DNA from 3 places in the Streptomyces sp. NPDC050546 genome. Region 1 is predicted to be linked to each of the others. Evidence: riboswitches for the same ligand, from Rfam matches in the RefSeq annotation. Region 1 holds a riboswitch; each other region holds the start of a gene.
The links. A riboswitch is a leader RNA that binds a small molecule or an ion and turns the genes downstream of it on or off. The one in region 1 is predicted to bind cobalamin.

Region 1 (7,873 bases):
CTGCCAGGGGTGCACCGGCAGCACCACCCGCCCCCCGTCCCGCAGATCACCCGGCCAGACGCCCGTCACCAGGCACTCCTCCGCCCGCACCGGCACCAGACCCAGCTCCACGACCGGCCGGTGCTCGGGCCCGTAGGCGAGCTGCTCGGCCACCGAGAAACCGGGCCGGGACCGGCAGGTGGGGTGGAACGGATGCCCGTCGACGATCCGCTGCTCCCACTCCCAGTCGTTCCCCGGCCACTCGTCCGCCGGGAGTCCGTCCTGCCCCGCTCTCGACAGCGCCAACGAGGCGACACTGTGCCCGAGTTCGGCCGCGAAGGAGGCGGAGTGCGGGACGGCGAGGTCCGTCACCAGCCGCGCCGGATCGTCGTACTCCGTCCTGTCGAGCCCCACGGTGGTGACGTAGCCGCCGGTCGCGTACGGATCCGGCGGCGGGCCGTGCAGCCGGCGGCCGTCGGACAGGAACAGGGTCAGCCCGTCCCGGCCCGGCTCCCTACGGGCCACCCAGGGCAGTGGATCATGGGCGAGACCGCGCCACAGACGGGACAGCACCGCCGCGCGGGCCCCGGGCAGTTCGGCCTCGTACCGCGGCAGCAGTCCGGGCCGTACGGCGGCCAGTTCTTCGGCGACCTCGGCCTCGGCGGTGGGGGAACGGTGCACGGGCGGGCTCCTCGGGTACGAATAGGGCGTCACGGCGCGATGACGTCGAACGGCATACTGATCATCTCCGCCAGGAAGTCCGGAAGTCCCGGAAGGGCTGCGGGAACGTAGAGAACACAGGGAACACAAGGAACGTACGGAAACGAGTGGATCGCGTGGACCTCATGCCCCCGACCGCCGACGCGTACGCCGCCGTGCCGCTGCTGAACTGCCTGCTGCGGGAGGTGGCCCGGCCCGAGCGGCAGGAGGGCGGGCACCGGGTCTTCCGCCTGCCCGGCGGGGACCGGCTGCTGCGGGTGCGCGGGACGCGGCGGCCCGCAGAGCCCGAGATCGAGGGGCCGGACGGCTGGCAGCGCGTCGGCCACACCGAACTGGTCAAGCTCGTCGCCGAGGAACTGCGGCGGCACACCGGGGTGTCCAACCACGAACTGCCCGCCGAGATGATCGACAGCAGGGACGCCGTGGCCGTCCTGCTGGAGGCCCGCGACCGCGCGACGCCGCCCGACGACCTCTACCTGCGCTCCGAGCAGTGCCTCCTCACCGGCCACACCCACCACCCCGCCCCCAAGGCGCGGGGCGGCGGCCCGGCCGCCGGCTGGCTGCCGTACGCGCCCGAGGCGTACGCCCGTTTCCCGCTGGTCCTGCTCGGGCTGCGCGAGGACTGCGTCGTCGAGGAGGGCGACACCTCGGCCCTCGACGCCCTCGGCACCGCCCCGCCCGGCTACCGGCTGCTCCCGGCCCACCCCTGGCAGCTCGACCTGGCGGGCGCGGAGCTCGCCGCCGCCTTCGCGGACGGCAGACTGGTCCGGCTCGGCACGACCGCCTTCGACACCTGGCCCACGGCCGCCATCCGCACGCTCTACGCACCCGAGCGGGACCTGTTCCTGAAGTTCAGCCTGGACGTGCGCATCACCAACGACATCCGCCGGCTGTGGCGCCACGACCTGCTCGCCCTGCGCCGCACCGACGCGGCCGTGTGTGCCGCCTTCGACGACTTCGGCACACTCGACGGCCCTCCGGCCTGGCTCGGCGACCGCGGGTACCGCACCGCCGGCTTCGCCTTCGAGGCCCTGGCCGTCCTCGTCCGCGACGGCTTCGCAGGCCATCTGGTGCCCGGCGCGACCCCGCTGCTGGCCGCCGGACTCGTCGAGGGCTTCGACGGCAGCCCGCTCGACCGCGCCGCCGACCCCGGGGCGTGGTGGGCGGCGTATCTGGCACATGTGGTGCCCCCGGCCCTGGAGGCCTTCGCCCGGCACGGCGTCGTCATCGAGGCTCATCTGCAGAACACCCTGATCGCCGTGGACGCCGACGGCATGCCCGTGCAGGCCCTGTACCGGGACGCCGAGGGCGTGAAACTGCTGCCGGACGTGGAGCGGGAAGCCGGCTGGGAGCGGCTCGTGTACTGCCTGGTCGTCAACCACCTCACCGAGATCGCCGGCGCACTCGCCGCACGCCGTCCCGGTTTCGACCCCTGGCCCGCCACCCGCCGGGAGTTCGCCCGCCACGACCTGCCGGAGATCCCCGCCCTGCTCACCTCGCCGACCGTGCCCGCCAAGACGAACCTCCTGCTGCGCTGGACGGGCGCGGACGGCGCCGACGCCCGCTATCTGCCGCTGCCCAACCCGCTCAGGGAAGGAACGTGACCTGGGGAGCGCCCGTGCGCGGATGCACCGTGACCTCTCCCTCCACCCCGTACACCTCGGCCAGCAGCCGGGGGGTGAGGACCTCCGCGGGCGGGCCGGACGCGGTGACCTCGCCCTCGTTCAGGACGTAGAGGCGGTCGCAGTAGTAGGCGGCCAGATTGAGGTCGTGCAGGGCGAGGAGCACCGTCGCGGGCAGTCGGCGCAGGGCGCCCAGCACCTCCAACTGGTGGCGGATGTCCAGGTGGTTGGTGGGCTCGTCCAGTACGAGCAGCGTGGGCTGCTGGGTGAGGGCGCGGGCGATCAGCACCCGCTGACGCTCGCCGCCGGACAGCCGGTCGAAGGGCCGCTCGGCCAGGTGGGCGGCGTCGACCGCCGCGAGCGCGGAGTCGATGAGCCCGGCGTCCTCGGGGGTGTCACCGGCGAGAAGCCGCTTGTGCGGGGTGCGGCCCATGGCGACGACCTCGCGTACGGCCAGATCGAAGTCGGCGCCCGACTCCTGCACCACCGCCGCGACGGTACGGGCCAGCTGCCGCACGGGCAGCGACCAGGCGTCGGCGCCGTCGACCCGCACCAAGCCGCTGTCGGGGCGCAGCACCCGGTAGACGGCCCGCAGCAGACTGGACTTGCCGCTGCCGTTGGGGCCCACCAGCCCGATGGTCTCGCCCGGGCGGGCGGTCAGGGACACGTCCCGCACGAGATGGCGCGCTCCGGCCGTCAGCGTGACGCCCTCGACATCGAGATCGGTCGCGGCCACCCCTGTTCCGATCGCGCTCATCCCACTCCTCGATCCGTGGACCGCCGGGCGTCCCGGCGCATCAGCCACAGGAAGAACGGCCCGCCGCACAGCGCGGTCAGCACGCCGACCGGCACCTCCATCGGCGCGGCGATCGTGCGCGCGGCGATGTCGGCCCACACCAGGAAGACCGCCCCGCCGAGCGCGGCCGTCGGCAGGACCCGGCGATGGTCGCCGCCGACGAAGAGCCGCACGATGTGCGGCAGCATCAGGCCCACGAAGCCGATCGGCCCGGCCGCCGCGACCAGCACGCCCGTCACGAGGGAGACCAGCACGAACATCCGGGCCCGGAACCGGGCCACGTCGAGGCCCATCGTCGTCGCGGCCTCCTCGCCCGCCAGCAGCAGGTTGAGGTTCCGGGACTGCACCATGAGGACACCGACGCCCAGCAGGGTCGCCAGGCTCGGCAGCCACAGCGTGCCCCAGTTGACGCCGCCGAGGCCGCCGAGGGTCCAGGCGAGCACCGCACGGGCCTCGTTGCCCCGGTCGGTGGTCAGCAGCAGCAGATCCAGCAACGCGGTGAGCACCGCCGCGATCGCCACCCCGGACAGCACGAGCCGTACGGAGGTGATGCGCCCTCCGGTCCGGGCGGTGCTGTACACGAGCAGCAGCGCGCCCAGAGCGCCCGCGAACGCGGCGGCCGACAGCGACACCGGCCCGAACACGCTCACCCCGAACACGATCACCGAGACCGCGCCCAGGGACGCCCCCGAGGAGACGCCCAGCAGATACGGCTCGGCGAGCGGGTTGCGCACCAGGGCCTGCAGGGCGGTGCCGACGACCGCGAGGCCGGCCCCGGTCACCACCCCGAGCAGCACGCGGGGTGCCCGCACGTCCAGCACGATGGTCTCGCGCGCTCGCGACCAGTCAGGCTCCGTCCAGCCCGCGCCCAGCGTGTGCGTCACGATGCCCCAGACCTGCCCGGGAGGCACCTGTACGGAGCCGATCGCCAGGCCCGCCGTGGCGGAGACGACGAGCAGGGCGGTCAGGACGAGCAGCGTGACGGCCAGGCCGGTGCGCCCCGTCCGCTGCCCGGGCGGCACAGGGCGTCGCACCGCGGGCGCCTCGGTGGCCGGCTGCGTCACCGGGAGCTCTCGGGGTGCAGCCCGCGCGCCAGGTCCCCGACCGCGTACGCGGAGCGGATGCCGACCAGGGTGGCGGTGAGCGGCAGGACGACGAACCGCTTGTTCTTCACGGCGGGCACATCGGCGAGGGCCGGCTGGGAGAGCAGGAACTTCTTCTTCTGCTCGACGCTCCCGGCTCCGGCGTAGTCGTAGATGGCGATGACCTCGGGCCTGCGCTCGACGACCTGCTCCCAGGAGACGTCCCCGAAGACATCGTCGAGGTCGGCGAAGACGTTCTTGCCGCCGGCCAGCCGGATGATCTCCGTGCCGAGGCTCTTGCCGCCCGCGGTGAAGGCGGTCTTGTCGCCGCTGTCGTACACGAACACCGGCACAGCGGATTCGCCCTCGACGGCGGAGGCCGCCTTGCCGACCCGGCCCTCCAGGTCGGAGACCAGTTCGTCGGCCCGGTCCGGGACGCCGAAGATCTCACCGACGGTGCGGATCTCGTCGTAGGTGTCCTTCATCGTCACCCGCTTCTTTCCGCAGTACTCGCGGTTGAGGTGGGTGTCGATGCCGGCGTCGGCGAACGCCTTGCGGGAGCGACCGTCGTTCTCCGCGAAGGCACTGCCGTAGCCGCCGTAGACGAGGTCCGGCTCGGCCTCCAGGACGGTCTCGAACGACGGCTCCTTCTTCGCCAGTTCCGGGATCGCCTCGTAGTCCTTGCGCAGTTCCGGCAGGACGGCCGAGTCGGGGAAGGCGGTGCCGACCATGCGGTTCTTCAGACCGAGGGCGAGCATCAGTTCCGCCGGGTGCTGGTGGATGGTGACGACCCGCGACGGCGGCTTGTCGTAGGTCGTCTTCACCCCGCAGTTGTCGACGGTGACGGGGAAGCCCGGGGGCGCCTTCGCCGCCTTCGAGTCCTGGGCGGTGCCGCCGGACGAGCCGCAGCCGGCGACGAGCAGCGCCGCCGACAGGGCGACGGCCAGCGCTGTGACCTGCCTGCGGGCAGGGGAGAACAGATGGGACACGTAGAGCCTCCTGGGGAGTCCGCGCTCCTCGGATCGGGCCCGCGACGGGTCAGTGTCCTGACTCCCGGATCGACGTTCCCCCTCGCCTTCCCGCGCTCGCGCGGTGGCGTGTCGAAGGGGTGCACTCCCCGGTCACAGTGGCGGGACCGTGCCGGACTCACACCGGCTTCCTGTCTCCCGTCGCGGCGATGACCTGGTGATAGTACGTTCCGCGCCGTCGCGGTCAACAGGGCGTGCGTGCCCGCCCCGCACGCCCCATGCCCACGTCACCCCTCGCGGACCGCCCGCAGCACCAGCCGCTCGGCGTTCTCGTCGTAGGGCCGGCCGTCGAAGCCACCGAAGACCTCCACGCCCCCGAACCCGGCCTCCTCGGCCATCCGCCGCAGCTCCACGGCGCTGTACACGAACCACACCAGGGTGGCCCGGGTCACCCGCTCGCCGCGCACCAGGACCCAGTCGCTGCGCAGCCGCGCCCAGTCGTCCAGCACCGTGTCGGTCTGCACCATCAGGTCCTCACCGTGCGTCACCACCTTCGGCGGGGTGACCTTGCGGGCCAGCAGCTCCTTGCCGGCCAGGTCCAGGACGAGGGTGCCGCCCGGGGCCAGGCAGTCGTACATGGTGCGCAGCACGCGCGCGTTGTCGGCCGGGTCCTCGAAGTAGCCGAACGACGTGAACATGTTGAGTACGACGTCGAAGCCGCCCGGCGCCTCGAACTCACGCGCGTCGGCCTGGACGTAGGTGACGTCGGTGCCGGTGTCCGCCGACCGTTTGCGCGCCCGGTCCAGCATGGCCGGGCTGAGGTCCACGCCCGTCACCTCGTAGCCGCGCCGGGCGAGCGGCACGGTGAACACGCCAGGGCCGCAGCACAGGTCGAGCACCCGCGCCCCGGGCGTGAAGGACAGCAGGGGAGAGGTGTCGAGAAGCTCCTCGGCCTGGGTGTGGCGCTGCTCGGAGAAGAGGAAGTCGTGGAACTCCGTCCAGAAGTCATCGTCCTGGAACCCGCCCGTCCGTGTCATGCGGCTTCAGTGCTCCTTCTTCGTCGAATGGGACCTGCTTCAGCCGCTCGCCGTGCCTGCGCAGCAAGAGCAGGAGAGGGGGAATTAGCAGACATTGCGCGGCGGCCAGCAGCCAGAACCAGCCGGTGTGCCCGGCGCGTTCGCCGAGGCCGTAGAGCTGCCCGCCCAGCACGCCGCTCGCGCAGGCGCCGAGACCGGCGGCCAGCCGCTGCTGACCGAAGACCACGGCGTCGGAGCGCGGGCTGCGGCGCAGCGCCTCCAGGTCGTTCTTCAGGAACAGCACGATGTCGCCCAGGGTGATCAGCGCACCGCCCGCCAGCAGAGCGGCCCGGCTGCCGATCGCCAGCACGGCCAGTCCGGCCGCCAGCCCCGCGAACCCGACGGTCAGCGCGAGCGCGTAAGGCATCCGCCGGATCAGCCCGGAGGCGAGCGGCTGGACGACGATGACCAGCGTGAAGCAGAGCAGCAGGACCAGGCTGTAGAACTCGCTGGAGGCACGCTCGACCGCGTAGATCGCCAGAAAGTGCTGGAAGTGGAAGTACAGATAGAACGCCAGCGCGTTGGCGGCGAACGGCAGGACGGCCACCCCGGCCAGCAGCCCCTGCCGGGTGGCCTCCGTGCCGGGGGGTCGCTCCCCGGCGGCGGGCAGCCCGGCGTGGCCCGCCGTGACCGCGAGGAACAGCGCCGTGACGGCCGCGAACAGCCAGCCGGGCGAGGACAGCACGAACGGCCCGGCGATCAACGGTCCCACCGCCATGCCCGCGTTGAGCGCCGCGTTGCCCGCCGACAGGAACGCCGGCCGGCGCTCCTCGTCCACCCCGTGCACCAGGTACGCCTTGTTGGCGGGCAGGTACAGGGCGGCGCCGCAGCACGTCAGCACCAGCGCGGCGACCGCCAGGGGCGGCCGGCGCAGGGCCAGCAGGAGGCCGACGAATCCGGCCGTCCGTATGGCGAGGGCCCACAGCATCGTGCGGCGCAGCCCGATCCGGTCCGCGAGCGCCCCGCCGACGACTCCGCCGGAGAACTGCACCAGCGAGGCCACGGCCAGCACCACACCGACCGTGCCGAGCCCCATCCCGAGCCGCTCGTGCAGGAACACCGACATGAACGGCAGCACCATGAAGCTGCCGAGCGGGATCAGGAACGAGCTGAGCAGCAGGAAGCGCAGCGGGCCGCTGAGCGGGAACAACCCGGCGCTCCGCCCGGGCCGTTCACCCACCGGAGGGCTCGGTGAGCACGCGCAGGGCGTTGGCGGCCGCGACCGCCCGGTGCGTGGCCAGTTCCGCCGTCTCCGCCTCGGCGTAGACGATGCCGGCGTAGCCACGGCTGTCGGCCAAGTGCTCGATGGTGTCGCCGACTTGGCGGACGGGATACCAGGCCGGTGACCCGGGCAGGTCCGCCAGCCGGTCGAGTCCGGCGACTCCCGTGAACACTCCGGGCTCGGCCGGATATCCCAGGACGAAGGCCACGGCCGGACCGCCGGGCAGCGCCGTGTCCATCAGCCGGGGCCGGCGGCCGAGCGCGGCCTCGATCATCGCCTCGTACACATTGACGCCGAGCGCCCGGCACAGGCCCTCACCGACCAGCGCGCCCCCGATCCGGGGGTTGACCTCCACCACCTCGGGACCGTCGCGGGTCAGCACGAACTCCACATGCGCGAAACGGTCGG
Region 2 (7,873 bases), on a different contig from region 1:
TGAACCGGCGGGTGGCCGCGCGGCGGCCCAGCACGAAGGCGATCCCGAGCGGTACCGCGGTCAGGGCGTCCGCGGTGTTGTGCACGGTGTCCCCGAGCAGCGCCACCGAGCCGGAGACGGCCACCACGAGCGCCTGGGCCAGAGCTGTCACGCCCAGCACGGCGAGCGAGACCCACAGCGCCCGCATCCCCCGGGCCGAGGACTCCAGGGCGGAGTCGACCTTGTCGGCCGTCTCGTGGGAATGCGGGGTGAGGAGGTGGGCCAGGCGGTGGCGAATGCCGTGCCTGTGTCCGTGGCCGTGCGGGTGGGTGTGCTGGTGCCGGTCGCTCACGTGCGTCCCCTTCCGGTGCGCGGGAGTGGACGTGCACACGCCCACAGGGTCATTATGTGCGTATGAGCGCACGCATGCACCTGTCACCTGCGCACGGTGCGCACCCGCGCAGCCCCGGCGAGGAACAGTTCGCGCTCGCCGCCGAACTCCTCGCCCTTCTGGGCGACCGCACCAGGCTCGCCCTGCTGCACGCACTGACCAGGGAAGAGGCCGACGTCACGACCCTCACCGAGGCGTGCGGGGCGGCCCGGCCCGCCGTCAGTCAGCACCTGGCGCGGTTGCGTCTCGCGGGCCTGGTGGACACCCGCAAAGAAGGCCGCCGCGTGATCTACTCACTCCGCGACGGCCATCTGCGCCGGCTCGTGGACGAGGCACTGAACGTGGCCGACCACCGCCTCAGCGACCGCCCCCCGCACGACTGAGTCAGTACCGCGCGGCCGTCCCCAGATACTGCTCGGCGAAGGCCGCGGCCGCCACGGGCGAGGTGAACAGGCGGCGCAGCCGGGCGAGCGTGGTGCCCGCGCGGAACGGGTCGCCCGACGCCGTGCCGTGGTACACCTCGGACAGCCACTGCGAGAACTCCTGGTAGTCCCACACGCGCCGCAGGCACGCCTGCGCATAGCCGGCCAGACCGCTGTCGTCACCCGTGGTCAGGCGCGCCACCAGGGCGTCACCGAGCAGGAAGGCGTCGTGCAGGGCGAGGTTCATGCCCTTGGCCGCGATGGGGGCGACCAGATGCGCCGCGTCGCCCGCGAGATGGAGCCGACCGTGCACCATCGGCTCGACCACGTAGTCGTGCATGTCCAGCACGCGCTTCTCGATCAGCCGCCCCTCCGTCAGCGGCGGCACACCGGCGGCCCCGAGCCGCTGCCGCAGCTCCGCCCAGACGCGCTCGTGCGGCCAGTTCTCCGGGTCGTCCCCAGGCGGGCACTGGAGGTAGTAGCGGGTCACCTCCGGGCTGCGGGGCATCTGGCCCGCGAAGCCGTTCTCGTGACAGCCGAACAGCACACAGTCGGCGGACGGCGGGGCCTCGGCGAGCAGCGCCAGCCAGCCGATGCCGTAGTCGTGCCGTGCGACCCGGACCCGCTCCGGGGGCAGCGCGGCCCGCGTCACTCCGCGCGCCCCGTCGCAGCCGGCGACGAAATCGCAGTGCACGACCCGCTGTTCACCCGTCTCCGGGCAGGTGTACGACACGGACGGCCGGTCGGTGTCCAGGTCGCGCAGCTCCACGTCCCGGACTCCGAAGCGGATCTCACCGCCCCGCACATCGGCGTACTCGCGCACCAGGTCCGTCACCAGCAACGGCTGCGGGTAGACGAAGTGATGACTGCCCGTCATCTCGCCGTAGTGGAACCGGTACCGCTCCCCGTCGAAGCGGAACTCGCACGCGGTGTGCAGCTCCGCGCGGTCCAGCAGGTTCCGGGCGAGGCCCCGCTTCTCCAGGCCGCGTACGGCCCACTCCTCGATGACCCCGGCCCGGGGCCGCTGTTCGATGAACTCCCGGGTCTCGGTCTCCAGCACCAGGCAGTCCACATCGGCGGCCCGCAGGATGTTGCCGACGGTCAGCCCGGCGGGACCGGCGCCCACGACGACGACCGGGAAACGTCCGGGGGAGCCTGTGTCCGCGGGCGGGGAGGCGTGGGTCATGCGCTCATTATGGAGGGGGCGCGACGGTCGTGACCCTTACCCGACCCGCGGGATCTCGATCGCCGGGCAGCGGTCCATCACCATCTCCAGACCGGCGGCCCGGGTGCGGTCGTACGCCGCCTCGTCGACGACACCGAGCTGGAACCACACCGCCCCCGCGCCCTTCGCGACCGCCTCGTCCGCGACCGCTCCGGCGAGGTCGCTGTTCACGAACACGTCCACGACGTCCACGTCGAAGGGGATGTCCGCCAGACTCGCGTACCCCTGCTCGCCGTGCACGGTCTCCGCCTTGGGGTGCACGGGCACGACGCGCTTGCCGTACCGCTGGAGCACGGCGGCGACGCCGTACGCCGCGCGCTGCCGGTTCGACGACAGGCCCACCACGGCCCAGGTGTCGCCGAGCTCGGTGAGGATCCTGCGGACCGTTGCGTCGTCGCCGTACACCGGCGGCCTCCTCGTCAGTCGTGGAAAAGCTGCTGTCCGGGCAACGAGGCAGGGTGCGCTGTGATTCCCCCGAACCCTCCGTGATAGCTTGCCGAGGCCAGTCGAACCCATGTACGTGGGTCAGGGAATCCGGTGCGAATCCGGAACTGACGCGCAGCGGTGAGGGGGACGGGCGGGGCCGCGGCCACTGTACGGCTGGACGTCGTACGGGAAGGCGCCCCGCACCGGGTGAACCCGAGTCCGAAGACCTGCTGGCGGCCCCCGCGGCCGGCCGGCGGTGGGGGAGCACCGTACGACCGGGCTCCGCGATCGGGCCCTCGACGTCTGAGGACTGGTTTCCTTGCCCCTCGCCCGACCCGCCCGTGCCGCCGTCCTGCTCGCGGCCTGCTCCCTGCTCATGACCGGCTGCGGGGACTCGAAGCCCACCGCCACGAAGGCCGCCGTCACGCTCGACAACTGCGGCCGGAAGGTCCGGGTCGACAAGGCGCCCAAGCACGCCGTCTCCCTCAACCAGGGCACCACCGAGATCCTGCTCTCCCTCGGCCTCGCCGACCGGATAGCCGGCACGGCCACCTGGACCGACCCCGTGATGAAGGGGCTGGAGAAGGCCAACGCCAAGGTGCCGCGCATCGCCGAGAACAACCCCTCCTTCGAACGGGTCCTGGACTCCGAGCCCGATTTCGTCGCCGCGTCCTTCGTCTCCACCCTCGGCAAGGGCGGCGTCGCCACCCGCGACCAGTTCGAGAAGCTCGGCGTGCCCACCTACGTCTCCCCGTCCGACTGCGCCGGCAAGGACAACTCGGGCGGCGGCGACGGCAAGCGCGACAAGCCGCTGGACATCGACGCCGTCTACGGCGAGGTGCGGGACCTCGCCACCGTGTTCGGAGTCAAGGACCGCGGTGACAAGCTCGTGGCCTCCCTCCAGCAGCGGATGAAGAAGGCCACGCGGGGCGTCGACGCCTCCGACGTCTCCCTGATGTACTGGTTCGCCAACTCCGAGTCGCCCTACCTGGCGGGCTGCTGCGGAGCGCCCGGCATCATGACCCGCGCCCTCGGCGCCAAGAACGTCTTCGACGACACGCACGAGGAATGGCCGCAGGTCAACTGGGAGACGGTCGCCGACCGCAACCCCGACGTCCTGGTCATCGGCGATCTGACCCGCGACTCGGAGACCGCCGAGTCGGCGAAGCGCAAGATCGCCTTCCTGGAGTCCAACCCGGCCACCAAGAACATGGACGCCGTCAAGAACAAGCGGTACGTGCTGCTCAGCGGGCAGGCCATGAACCCGACCATCCGCACGGTCGAGGGCGTGGAGAAGGTCGCGGCCGGACTGCGTGAGTTCGGGCTCGTGAAGTGACCCTCCGCGGACCGGCGCTCGGTGTCGCGGGCGCCCTGCTGCTGATGGTCTCCGTGGCCCTGGCGATCACCATCGGACCGGCCGACATCCGGGTCGGGGACGTCTGGTCCGTCGTCGCCTCCCACCTCGGGATCGGCAGCTCCGACCTGACGCCGATCCGGGACGGCATCGTCTGGCAGCTGCGGCTGCCGCGCACCCTGCTCGCGGCCGTCTGCGGGGCCGGCCTCGCCGTGTGCGGAGCGGTGATGCAGTCGCTGCTGCGCAACCCGCTGGCCGACCCGTTCGTGCTCGGGGTGTCCTCGGGCGCCTCCACCGGCGCGGTCGTCATCGTCGTGCTGGGCGTGGGTGGCGGTGTCGTCTCGGTGTCCGCGGGCGCGTTCCTCGGAGCCCTGGTTTCCTTCGCGCTGGTCCTGCTGCTCAGCCACACCCTCGGCGACACCACCGACCGGGTCGTCCTCGCGGGCGTCGCCGCCATGCAGCTCTTCTCCGCGCTGACCTCGTTCGTCGTACTGACCGCCGCCGACGCCGAGACGACCCGGGGCGTGCTGTTCTGGCTCCTGGGCTCGCTCGGCGGCGCCGGCTGGACCGATGTGTGGCTGTGCTTCGCCGTCCTGGCCGTGGCGCTGGTGGTGTGCCTGTCGTACGCCCGTACCCTCGACGCCTTCGCCTTCGGGCAGGACGCGGCGGCCGCGCTCGGGGTGTCCGTGGCCCGCACCCGCCTGGTGCTGCTGTGTGTCACGGCCCTGCTCACGGCCGCGCTGGTCAGCTCGGCCGGGGCGATCGGCTTCGTCGGGCTGGTCCTGCCGCACGCCGCCCGGGCCCTGGCCGGACCCGGGCACGCCCGGCTGCTGCCGGTCACCGCCCTCGCCGGCGCGGTGTTCCTGGTCTGGGTCGACACCCTGGCCCGTACGGTCCTGGATCCGCAGGAGGTGCCGGTGGGGGTCGTGACCTCGCTGATCGGGGTGCCGGCGTTCGTGGCGGTGCTCTACCGGACGCGGAGGGTGCGATGACCGGGACACACGTCAGTGAGACGGAAAAGCCGGTGCGGGCTGCCGGGCTCCGGGCGGACCGGGTCAGCCGCCGTACCGACGGGCGCCTCATCCTCGACGGCGTCGTCCTCGCGCCCGAACCCGGCACCACCGTCGGCGTCCTCGGCCCCAACGGCTCCGGCAAGTCCACGCTGCTGCGGCTGCTGGCCGGGCTGCTCACACCGACCGCCGGAGTCGTCACCCTCGACGGCACCCCGCTGGGCGACCTGCCCCGCCGTACCGTCGCCCGCCGCCTCGCCACGGTCGAGCAACAGGCCGACACCCAGGTCGAGCTGACGGTGCTGGACGTCGTACGGCTGGGCCGGATCCCGCACCGCCGGGCCTGGACACCCGCCTCGGCGGACGACGAGCGGGCGATCCACGCCGCCCTGGAGCGCACCGGCCTCGCCGCCCGGGCCGGCCAGCCCTGGCACACCCTCTCGGGCGGCGAACGCCAGCGGGTGCAGATCGCCCGCGCGCTCGCGCAGGAACCCCGGGAACTCCTCCTGGACGAACCCACCAACCACCTCGACATCCACCATCAGCTGGACCTGCTCGCCCTGGTCACGGGTCTGCCGGTCACCACCGTCGTCGCGCTGCACGACCTCAACCTCGCGGCGATGTACTGCGACCGGGTCGTCGTCCTGCGCGGGGGGACGGTCGTGGCGGGCGGTGCTCCGGGGGACGTCCTCACGGAGGAGCTCATCGCGGAGGTGTACGGGGTGCGGGCCGCCGTCAGCCGTGAGGGGCCCGAACAGCGGCCTCATGTGCGCTTCCTGGGCACGCTGGCCTGAGGCCCGCCGGCCCGCGTGGCGGGCACGCCATTGGTGGGGCGATTCCCGCCACGGTGGCCGGAAATCGCCAAACATGCCTGCGTGTGCCCGCCCGCACGCCTACGCTCGCCTCGTGCTGCGCATCATCGACGCCCGTACCGGCGAGCCGGTCGACGCCGCCCCGGCCCGCCGGGGCCTGACCCGTGTCGAGGTGCACGCGCCCGGCTTCGACACGACGAACCTCCGGGTGCTGCTCGTCGCGGACCTGCTCGTCCGGGCCCTGGAACTCGGCGGCACCCCGGTGTGGGCGCTGCTGACCGGAGGACGACGACAGGCCGAGCTGCGGTCGCAGGCCACCGCCCTCGGCATCCGGCCGTTCGAGGACAGCCCCGACGTGAGTGCCGGGCTGGGCGAGGCCCAGGTCATCCATGTGGCCGTCGAGGGCGGGGCGGCGACCGGCGGTGTACGGATCGAGGTCGCCCCCGCGCACATAGACGGTGCCCCCGCGCACCCCGGGAACCCGGGCACACCGGACGGCACCGGCATCGACCCCGGTGTCCTGCGCCTCGCCCTCCTCGCCCGGCACCACAGCGCCCCGGCCCTGCTGGAGGCGGCGGCGTTCGACGAGGCCCGGGGCACCCTCGCCCGGTGGCGCGGTGCGGTCGCGCGCTGGGCCCGGCGGCCCTCGCGGCCCGTCCCCGACGAGGTGCGCGGGCGGCTGCGTGACGCCTGGGAGGACGACCTGGACGTGCCCCGGGTCCTGGACGTCCTGCGCCATGTCGAGAACGAGCCGGAGCTGCCCGACGGCGCGCGCTTCGAGACGTACGCGTACGCCGACCGGCTCCTCGGCCTCGACCTCACCCGCGAGCTGGGATTCCCGTCATGATCGAGCGCGCCGGAGCCGGCCCACTGCGCCGCCTGGTCGTCCTGCGGCACGCCAAGTCCGCCTGGCCCGTGGACGTCGCCGACCATGAACGCCCCCTCGCCCCGCGCGGCCGCCGGGACGCCCCCGCCGCCGGGCGCGCCCTGGCCGAGGCCGACTGCCTGCCGGACCTCGCGCTGTGCTCCACCGCCGTACGCGCGCGCCGGACCTGGGAGCTGGCCGCCGGCCAGTGGGGCACGCCCCCGCCGGTCCGCCACGACCGGCGGCTGTACGCCGCCGGCCCCTCCGGCCTGCTCGCCGTCGCGCACGAGGTGCCACCCGAGGTCGAGACGCTGCTGCTGATCGGGCACAACCCCGGCCTGGAGGAACTGGTCCTGGCGCTCGCCGCCGACGGCCTCGACGACACCCTGGAGCGGGTCCGTACGAAGTTCCCCACCTCGGCGGTCGCCGTCCTGTCCTGGCGCGGCATGACCTGGCGGTCCCTCACCCCCGGCACCGCGCTGCTCACGTCCGTGATCGTGCCCCGGGGCCGGAAGGAGAAGTAGCCGCGGACCGGTCCGGGCCGCTGCCGGGCGCCCGCATAGGCTGGACGGATGCAGGACGAATACCGCACGGTCGCCCGCTCGGGCGTGCACGAGACCGAGGTCAACCGTTCCCGCTTCCTGTGCGCCCTCGCCCCGGCGGCCACCGAGCAGGAGGCCCAGGAATTCATCGCCACGGTCCGCAAGGAGCACGCCGCCGCCAGCCACAACTGCTGGGCCTACGTCATCGGCGCCGACGCCTCGGTCCAGAAGGCGAGCGACGACGGCGAACCCGGCGGCACCGCCGGCGTCCCCATGCTGCAGATGCTGATGCGCCGTGACATGCGGTACGTCGTCGCCGTCGTCACCCGCTACTACGGCGGCGTCAAGCTCGGCGCCGGCGGCCTCATCCGGGCGTACGGCGGAGCGGTCGGCGAGGCCCTGGACACCCTCGGCTCGCGTACCCGCCGCAGGTTCCGCCTGGCCACCGTCACCGTCGACCACCTGCGGGCGGGCAAACTGGAGAACGACCTGCGCACCACCGGCCGCGAGGTGCGGGACGTGCGCTACGGCGAGGCGGTCACGATCGAACTGGCCCTCCCGGACGCCGATGTGGACGCCTTCCGGGCGTGGCTCGCCGACACGACCGCCGGGACGGCCGGGTTCGAACCGGGCGGGGAGGCGTACGGCGACGCCTGACGCGCGGTCGGCCGCCGCCCGGCGGCCGAGCGACGGCGCGCGGAGCACTGCCGGGGCCGTGGCGCGCGGGGACGTTCTCTACTGCCTTGGCCGGGCCGGTGAAGGGGCGGTTTCGGTGTACGGGGGGCTGCGGGCGGAGGTTGTCGGTCCGTGTGGCGGATGTCGCTGCCGCTGCCGCTGCCGCCCGAGG
Region 3 (7,873 bases), on a different contig from region 1:
TGCCCCTTCTGCCCGGCGTCCATGGGGTGCTTCACCTTGGACATGTCGGTCACGAGGTCGGCGAAGTCGACGAGCTTCTCCGGCGCGTTCCGCCCGGTGATCACGACATGCTGGGTCCCGGGCCGGTTCCGCAGCACCTCCACGACCTCGTCCGTGTCGATCCAGCCCCAGTGCAGCGGGTAGGCGAACTCGTCCAGCACATACAGCTTGTATGTCTCGGCCGCCAGGTCACGCTTGACCTGCTCCCAGCCCTCCCGGGCCTTCTCCTCGTTGTCCATCTGCCCGTCGCGCTGCACCCACGACCAGCCCTCGCCCATCTTGTGCCAGTCGACGGACCCGCCCTCACCGGACGCCCCGAGCACGCGCAGCGCGTTCTCCTCGCCGACCTTCCACTTCGCCGACTTGACGAACTGGAACACCCCGATCGGCCACCCCTGGTTCCAGGCCCGCAGCGCGAGCCCGAAGGCGGCGGTGGACTTGCCCTTGCCGACGCCCGTGTGCACGAAGACGAGCGGCCGGTTCCGGCGCTGTCGGGTCGTCAGTCCGTCGTCCGGAACGACACTCGGCTGTCCCTGCGGCATTACGCGGCCCTCCTCGAAGTACCCTGCACATCCTTGACCAGCCCGGCGATGGAGTCGGCCCGCAGTTCGTCCAGCGTCACGGCGGTGCCGCCCAGGTCACCCGCGAGCTGCCCGGCGAGCCCCAGCCGCACCGGACCCGACTCGCAGTCCACGACGACGGACGCGACGCCGTCGGCCGCGAACAGCCGCGCCGCACGCCCGGCCAGGGCGACCGGCTCCGGGCCGCCGGTGGCCCGCCCGTCCGTCACCACCACGACCAGCGGACGCCTTGCGGGATCGCGTAGCCGCTCCACCCGCAGCACGTCGTGCGCGCGCAGCAGCCCGGCGGACAGCGGGGTACGGCCGCCGGTCGGCAGCGACTCCAGCCGGGCCGCCGCCGCGTCCACGGACGAGGTCGGCGGCAGCGCGACCTCCGCGCCCGACCCCCGGAAGGTCACCAGACCCACCTTGTCCCGCCGCTGGTACGCGTCCAGCAGCAGCGACAGCACGGCACCCTTCACGGCGCTCATCCGCTGCCGTGCCGCCATCGACCCGGAGGCGTCCACGACGAACAGCACGAGGTTGCCCTCGCGGCCCTCGCGGGTGGCCTGCCGCAGATCGTCGCGGCGCACCACGAGTCCCGGCCCGGACCGCCCGCGCGCCCGCTGGTGCGGGGCCGCGGCCTGCACGGTCGCCGCCAGGTGCAGCTTGGTGAGGGAGCCCTTCGGCCGCCGGGCGCCCGTGGTCCGGCCGTGCTCGGTCCGGGCCCGCGAACGCCGCCCGGCGGCACCCTCGCCGAGTCCGGGCACGCTCAGCACCTTGGTCCGGAAGGGTTCGGAAGCGCGGGCGGCCGACTGTTCGCCGGCTCCCGACGGCTGCGGCTGCGGCTGCCCGTCCTGCTCGGCCTCCGGCCGGGCCTCCTGGTCACCGCCCCGGGGCCCGTCGTCGGGGGCCGGCTGTCCACCGCCCCCGCCGGGCCCGTCCGGCCCCGAGTCCGGGTCCGGGTCGAGATCCGGGTCCGGGTCGTCGTCCCCGGAGAACTCCTCCAGGGTCTCGTCCAGCTTGTCCTCGTCAAGACCCGGCGCGTCGAAGGGGTTGCGGCGCCGCCGGTGCGGCAGCGCGAGCAGCGCGGCCTGGCGTACGTCCTCGGAGAGCACGTCCGTACGACCGGCCCAGGCCGCCAGCGCGGTGGCCGTCCGGGCCATCACGATGTCGGCACGCATGCCGTCCACCTCGAAGGCCGCACAGGTCGCCGCGATCTGCCGCAGCGCGTCGTCGCCCAGCCGCACCGACGGCAGCAGCTTCTTCGCGGCCACGATCCGGGCCCGTACGTCGGCCTCCTCCTCGGCCCAGCGGGCGGCGAAGGCGGCCGGGTCGTCGTCGTACGCCAGCCGCCGCCGTACGACCTCGACGCGCTGCTCGGGCTCCCGCGAGGCCGCGACCTCGACGGTCAGCCCGAACCGGTCGAGCAACTGCGGCCGCAGCTCGCCCTCTTCGGGGTTCATGGTGCCGACCAGCAGAAAGCGGGCGGCGTGCCGCACGGAGACGCCCTCACGCTCCACGTACGAGGCGCCCATCGCGGCCGCGTCCAGCAGCAGGTCGACCAGGTGGTCATGGAGGAGGTTGACCTCGTCGACGTAGAGGATGCCGCGGTGCGCGTCGGCGAGCAGGCCGGGCTCGAAGGCCTTCACGCCCTCGGACAGCGCCCGTTCGATGTCCAGCGCGCCCACCAGCCGGTCCTCGGAGGCGCCGACGGGCAGCTCGACCATGCGGGCCGGCCGGGAGGCGAAACCCCCGGGCTCATGCGGCCCGTCCGGGCAGCCGGGGTCGGGCGAGCCGGGGTCGCAGGAGAAGCGGCACTCGGAGACGACGTCCACCTCCGGCATGAGCGCCGAGAGCGCCCGCACGGCCGTCGACTTGGCCGTGCCCTTCTCGCCGCGCACCAGCACACCGCCGACCGCCGGTGACACGGCGTTCAGCAGCAGCGCGAGCCGCAGATCGTCCTGGCCGACCACGGCCGTGAACGGAAAGGGGGTGGTCACTTTTCGTCGTCCTCCAAGTCGCCTTCGAGTTGCGGGTGGATGTCGGGTCGCGGACGGCTGTCGGGTCGCGGGTGGATCAGACAGCCGGGGGTCGGGCAGCCGGTCCAGCGTCTCAGGTGGCCCGCGCTCGCCGTGCGGGCGGTCGGCCCCACCGCCACGGTCCTCAACTGGGCGGCCGACCCCACCGCCATGGTCCTCATCTGGGCGCTCCCGGCGGGACGAAGGGCAGCCCCTTCGGCGCGCCGGACTCGATGAGCCGCCACAGCGCGTCCGTGTCCGCGTGCTGTTCGATCAGGTCGCCGAGCCGGTCGAGCTGCTCCTCGCGCAGCGCGGCGAACGAGGTGTCCGGCGCCGGTACGAAGCGGCGTCCGGCGGCGTCCGCCACCTCGCGCAGGAAGGCACGCCGGAATCCGTCCGACTCCAGCGAGCCGTGCCAGTGCGTGCCCCAGGTCTGGCCGACCCGGCAACCGTCCAGGCCGCGTCCTTTGTCATCAGAGATGAACGTGTCGCCGCCGGTGACGTCGGCGACGCCGTGGTGGATCTCGTAGCCCTCGACGTGCTCCCCGAGGGCCTCGCCCGTCGGCCGGGTGAGGGTCTTCTCGCGGGCGAACCGCACCCGCACGGGCAGGACCCCGAGCCCGTCGACCTGGCCCCTGCGGCTCTCGACGTCGTCCTCGATGTGCTCGCCGAGGATCTGGAAGCCGCCGCAGATGCCGAGGACGGGCCGCTGCTCGGCGGCCCTGCGCGCCAGCGCGTCGGCCAGCCCGCGCTCCCTTAGCCACTCCAGGGCACGGACGGTCCCGCGGGTCCCCGGCACGACGACGAGGTCGGCGTCGGCGAGTTCCTCCGGCCGGTCCACGAACCGCACGACGACACCGGGTTCGGCGGCCAGCGCGTCGACATCCGTGAAGTTGGACATGAGCGGGACCGCGCAGACGGCGACGCGCAGCACGTCCTCGCCGACCGGCGGGGCGACGACGGACTCGCGGACCGTCCCCCGCAGGGAGACGCGCAGCCCGTCCTCCTCGTCGATCCCGAGCCCGTGCCGGAAGGGCAGAACGCCGTACGTCTGCCGCCCGGTGAGGCCGTGGAGCATGTCGAGCCCCGGCTCCAGCAGGGAGACGTCCCCGCGGAACTTGTTCACTAGGAACCCGGCGACACAGTCCTGGTCCTCGCGGGACAGCAGGGCTACGGTCCCGAAGAACGAGGCGAAGACCCCGCCCCGGTCGATGTCGCCGACGACGAGCACGGGGAGCCCGGCGCCCCGGGCGATCCCCATGTTGACGATGTCCGTCCGTCGCAGATTGATCTCGGCGGGAGAACCGGCCCCCTCACAGATCACCGCGTCATACGTGCCCCGCAGTTGCTCAAGGCAGTCGAGCACGGTCCCGAGCAGCCGCTGCTGCCGCCCGCCGTGGTACCCGCGCGCACTCATCTCCCCGACCGGCTTGCCCAGCAGCACGACCTGACTGCTCTGCTCGCCGCCGGGCTTGAGCAGCACGGGATTCATCAGCGCGGTCGGCTCCACACGGCACGCCTGCGCCTGCATGGCCTGCGCCCGCCCGATCTCGGCGCCCTCCCGCGTCACGAACGAGTTCAGCGACATGTTCTGCGCCTTGAACGGCGCGACCTTGACGCCCCGCCGCACCAGCCACCGGCAGATCCCGGCGGTCACGACGCTCTTGCCGGCGTCGGAGGTGGTACCGGCGACGAGAAGCCCCCCGCCCGTCATGACGTACGCCCCTTCACGATGTGGCGCGCGGCGGCACAGACGCCGAGCGCGAGCCAGCCGACACGCCTGGACAGCCGTGCGGCCCGTTCGATGTCCCGGGTCGTGACGCCGCGCCCCGCGCCGTTGAGTACGGGCCGGTGCTCGACCCGCCCGCCGTAGGACAGGGTCCCGCCGAGCCGCACCCCGAGCGTCCCCGCGAACGAGGCCTCCACGGGCCCGGCGTTGGGACTCGGATGCTTGGCGGCATCGGCACGCCAGGCCGCCACGGCTCCCCGTGGATCGCCCCCGGCCACGGCCGCGAGCACGGCGGTCAGCCGGGCCCCGGGCCACCCCGCGACATCGTCCAGCCGCGCGGAGGCCCACCCGTAGCGCCGGTACCGGGCCGACTTGTGCCCGACCATGGCGTCGAGGGTGTTGACGGCCCGGAACCCGAGAAGCCCGGGCACGCCGCCCACGGCCCCCCACACGAGCGCCCCCACGACGGCGTCGGAGGTGTTCTCCGCGACGGACTCGACGACGGCCCGGGCGATCCCGTCGGCGTCGAGTGCCTGTGGATCCCGTCCGCACAGATGCGGCAGCCGCGCACGGGCCGCTTCGACGTCCCCGGCCTCCAGGGCGCGTCCGATGACCTGCGCCTCCCGCGCGAGCGAAGTCCCCCCGACGACGGCCCAGGTGGCGACAGCGGTCAGTCCGATCGACGCGGGGGCGGACCTGCGCACCGCACGCGCGGCGACGGCCCCCAGCGCGACGGCCCCGCCCGCGCACACCACGGTGTGCAGCGCGCCCCATCCCCGGTGGTCCCGCCACAACACCCGCTCCACCGCACCCGCGGCCCGCCCGAACGCGGCGACCGGATGCCCCCGGCGAGGATCTCCGAGCAGCAGATCACCGATCAGACCGACGGCGGCACCGTACGCGTGGACGCGACCGGCACCCATGGGCTCAGCCGGCCTTGGCGGCGGACAACGGTGGAGTACTGACCCTCGATCGGCAGCCGAGCATGGCGATATGTCCTCACTCAGGGTGTCCACGCCCTGGTTCGACGAGACCGGCGGTGAGAGTTCCTGGCTCCCGGGGGGTTGTTACCCCGGTGACAGTGGCGGGACCGCGCCGGACTTCCACCGGCTTCCTCTCCTGCCGCCGTATTGGCCCCGGCAGTCCACCACGGCCGCGAACAGCCGTCAACTTGCCGTTGACCTGCGAGAGGAGAGTGTGGACAAGCCCACACCGCCCGCCTCGCAGGGGGTGCCGACGGCTGCCCCGCACACGGCGACCGGGCGGCCCGGGACCGAAGCCCCGTGCCGCCCGGTGACGGACGATCGTGGTCAGGCCACGATCAGATAGATCCCGTACCCCACAGCCGCCGCGCACGCCGCGAAGCACGCGTACGCCCCCGTCACCGCGAGCCCCGCGGACCCGCCCGCCGCCACCGCCCGCTCACGGCGCGACAGGCCCGTGATGCCGAGGGTGAACAGGCCGACGAGGATCACGGTGGCCACGAGGCTGACGCCGAAGACGGAGCCGAGGGTCGCCCAGTCGATCTTCATCTCAGAGATTCTTCCTTGTCACCGGGTGGGCGGGATCAGACCGAGGTGGTCGTGGTGGAGGGCTTCCGGTCGGCAGAGGGCTGGGCCTGGGCCGGGATGGTGGCGGCCAGTTCCTCGGACGGGCCCGCCGGAGGCGGCGTCACCGCGGCGATCGCGGTGGTCACGACACCGGCCGGCTCCTCGTCGACCTCGTTGACGTTGGTGTGGTCGACGACCTCGCGGCGCGACAGCTTCCAGATCACCGCGCTGGAGGCGACCAGGAAGACCGCCACGACCGCCGTGCCCCAGTTCCCGAAGCCGGTCACGTACTCGGCGAGCGCGCCCACCAGGGCCGCCGCCGGCAGCGTCAGACCCCAGGCGACGAACATCCGCGTCGCCGTCGACCAGCGGACCACGCCGCCCTTGCGGCCGAGCCCCGCGCCCATCACCGCGCCGGACACGGAGTGGGTGGTGGAGAGGGAGAAGCCGAGGTGCGAGGAGGCCAGGATGACCGTCGCCGCGCTGGTCTGGGCGGCGAAGCCCTGCTGCGGCTGGAGGTCGGTCAGGCCCTTGCCCATGGTGCGGATGATGCGCCAGCCGCCGAGGTAGGTGCCGAGCGCGATGGCGATACCCGCCGAGAGGATGACCCACATGGGCGGGTCGGAGTCGGGGGCGACGGCGCCGCCGGCGACCAGGGCCAGGGTGATGACACCCATCGTCTTCTGGGCGTCGTTGGTGCCGTGGGCCAGCGAGACCAGGCCCGCGGAGGCGATCTGGCCGGCCCGGTAGCCCTTCTTGGAGGCGTCGCCGTCGGCCTTCTTGCCGAGGGAGTACGTCAACCGCGTGGCGAGCAGTGCGGCGATGCCCGCGACCAGCGGGGCGGCGACCGCCGGGATCAGCACCTTGGTGACCAGGACGTCACCGTGCACCGCGCCGACGCCCGCCGAGGCGATCGTGGCGCCGATCAGGCCGCCCATCAGGGCGTGCGACGAACTGGACGGCAGACCGACGAGCCAGGTCAGCAGGTTCCAGAGGATCGCGCCGACCAGGGCGGCGAAGATGACCTCGGGACGGATGCCGGCCTCGTCGACGAGGCCTTTGGAGATCGTGTTCGCGACTTCGACGGACAGGAAGGCGCCGACCAGGTTGAGCACCGCGGACATGGCCACCGCGATCTTCGGTCTCATGGCGCCCGTGGAAATGGTCGTGGCCATCGCGTTCGCGGTGTCGTGGAAACCGTTCGTGAAATCGAACGCAAGTGCGGTTACCACCACAATCGCGAGGATCAGCGAGAAGCTTTCCATTTACCCAGGCAATCGTTCGGCGTCGTTGGCGGGACGAACGTAGGTAACCCGAGTGAACGGAAGATGAACTGGGAGGGGCGCAGGGGTGTCCGCAACAGGGGTCCGTCATTCCGCCCTGGTGCGACGGCCCTTGCGCCCCAACGATCATGTGCCCCTGGCGAACTGTTTCAGTCGATCGAGTGACCCGCCGAAGAGATTCTGATCACCCGGGAGGGTGCCGTCGCCGTTGTCGTACTGCCAGAAGGTCCAGGAGGACCAGCCGGCCGGCAGGGGTCCCGCGCTCGCCGCGTTGTAGCGGGCGACCCACAGGGGGTGATGCGCGGCGAACGCACGGCTGTTGCCCGTGCACGTGTTCCACCAGTGGGTGGTCGTGTAGATCACCGGGCGGCGGCCGGTGAGCCGCTTGATCTCGTCGCTGAACGACTTGATCCAGTTGACCATCCCGGCCTTGCTCAGGCCGTAGCACTTGTGCTTCTTGTCGTACGGGTTGTACTCGATGTCGAGCGCCGGCGGCAGCGTCCAGCCGTCCGCGCTCCAACTGCCGCCGTTGCGTACGAAGTGGGCCGCCTGCGCCCGGCCCGACGACCTGTTCGGCAGCGCGAAGTGGTAGGCGCCGCGGACGAGGCCCGCCGCGCGTGAGCCGTTGTACTGCCGGCTGAAGTAGGGGTTGCGGTAGGTGGTGGACTCGGTCGCCTTGACGTAGACGAAT

Region 2: linked by a shared signal. The riboswitch ahead of ACIBK5_RS38350 (ABC transporter substrate-binding protein) and the one ahead of ACIBK5_RS35170 (ABC transporter substrate-binding protein) in region 1 are both predicted to bind cobalamin.
Region 3: linked by a shared signal. The riboswitch ahead of ACIBK5_RS16350 (cobalamin biosynthesis protein) and the one ahead of ACIBK5_RS35170 (ABC transporter substrate-binding protein) in region 1 are both predicted to bind cobalamin.

Annotation. Positions count from the first base shown of each region.
Region 1 is NZ_JBITGX010000018.1:91,007-98,879, forward strand. Features, by position in the region: gene ACIBK5_RS35150 (IucA/IucC family protein) at 1-660, opposite strand, end outside; gene ACIBK5_RS35155 (IucA/IucC family protein) at 825-2,303, shown strand; gene ACIBK5_RS35160 (ABC transporter ATP-binding protein) at 2,287-3,078, opposite strand; gene ACIBK5_RS35165 (FecCD family ABC transporter permease) at 3,075-4,181, opposite strand; gene ACIBK5_RS35170 (ABC transporter substrate-binding protein) at 4,178-5,179, opposite strand; cobalamin riboswitch at 5,239-5,362, opposite strand; gene ACIBK5_RS35175 (class I SAM-dependent methyltransferase) at 5,455-6,204, opposite strand; gene ACIBK5_RS35180 (MFS transporter) at 6,173-7,393, opposite strand; gene ACIBK5_RS35185 (ATP-grasp domain-containing protein) at 7,416-7,873, opposite strand, start outside.
Region 2 is NZ_JBITGX010000022.1:92,602-100,474, reverse strand. Features, by position in the region: gene ACIBK5_RS38370 (cation diffusion facilitator family transporter) at 1-331, opposite strand, end outside; gene ACIBK5_RS38365 (ArsR/SmtB family transcription factor) at 394-753, shown strand; gene ACIBK5_RS38360 (4-hydroxybenzoate 3-monooxygenase) at 755-1,978, opposite strand; gene ACIBK5_RS38355 (CoA-binding protein) at 2,015-2,422, opposite strand; cobalamin riboswitch at 2,504-2,693, shown strand; gene ACIBK5_RS38350 (ABC transporter substrate-binding protein) at 2,820-3,779, shown strand; gene ACIBK5_RS38345 (FecCD family ABC transporter permease) at 3,824-4,789, shown strand; gene ACIBK5_RS38340 (ABC transporter ATP-binding protein) at 4,786-5,601, shown strand; gene ACIBK5_RS38335 (hypothetical protein) at 5,675-6,466, shown strand; gene ACIBK5_RS38330 (SixA phosphatase family protein) at 6,463-7,008, shown strand; gene ACIBK5_RS38325 (YigZ family protein) at 7,057-7,683, shown strand.
Region 3 is NZ_JBITGX010000006.1:60,897-68,769, reverse strand. Features, by position in the region: gene cobO (cob(I)yrinic acid a,c-diamide adenosyltransferase) at 1-581, opposite strand, end outside; gene ACIBK5_RS16365 (putative cobaltochelatase) at 581-2,602, opposite strand; gene ACIBK5_RS16360 (hypothetical protein) at 2,599-2,802, opposite strand; gene ACIBK5_RS16355 (cobyric acid synthase) at 2,799-4,334, opposite strand; gene ACIBK5_RS16350 (cobalamin biosynthesis protein) at 4,331-5,272, opposite strand; cobalamin riboswitch at 5,373-5,513, opposite strand; gene ACIBK5_RS16345 (hypothetical protein) at 5,660-5,881, opposite strand; gene ACIBK5_RS16340 (anion permease) at 5,917-7,164, opposite strand; gene ACIBK5_RS16335 (lysozyme) at 7,309-7,873, opposite strand, start outside.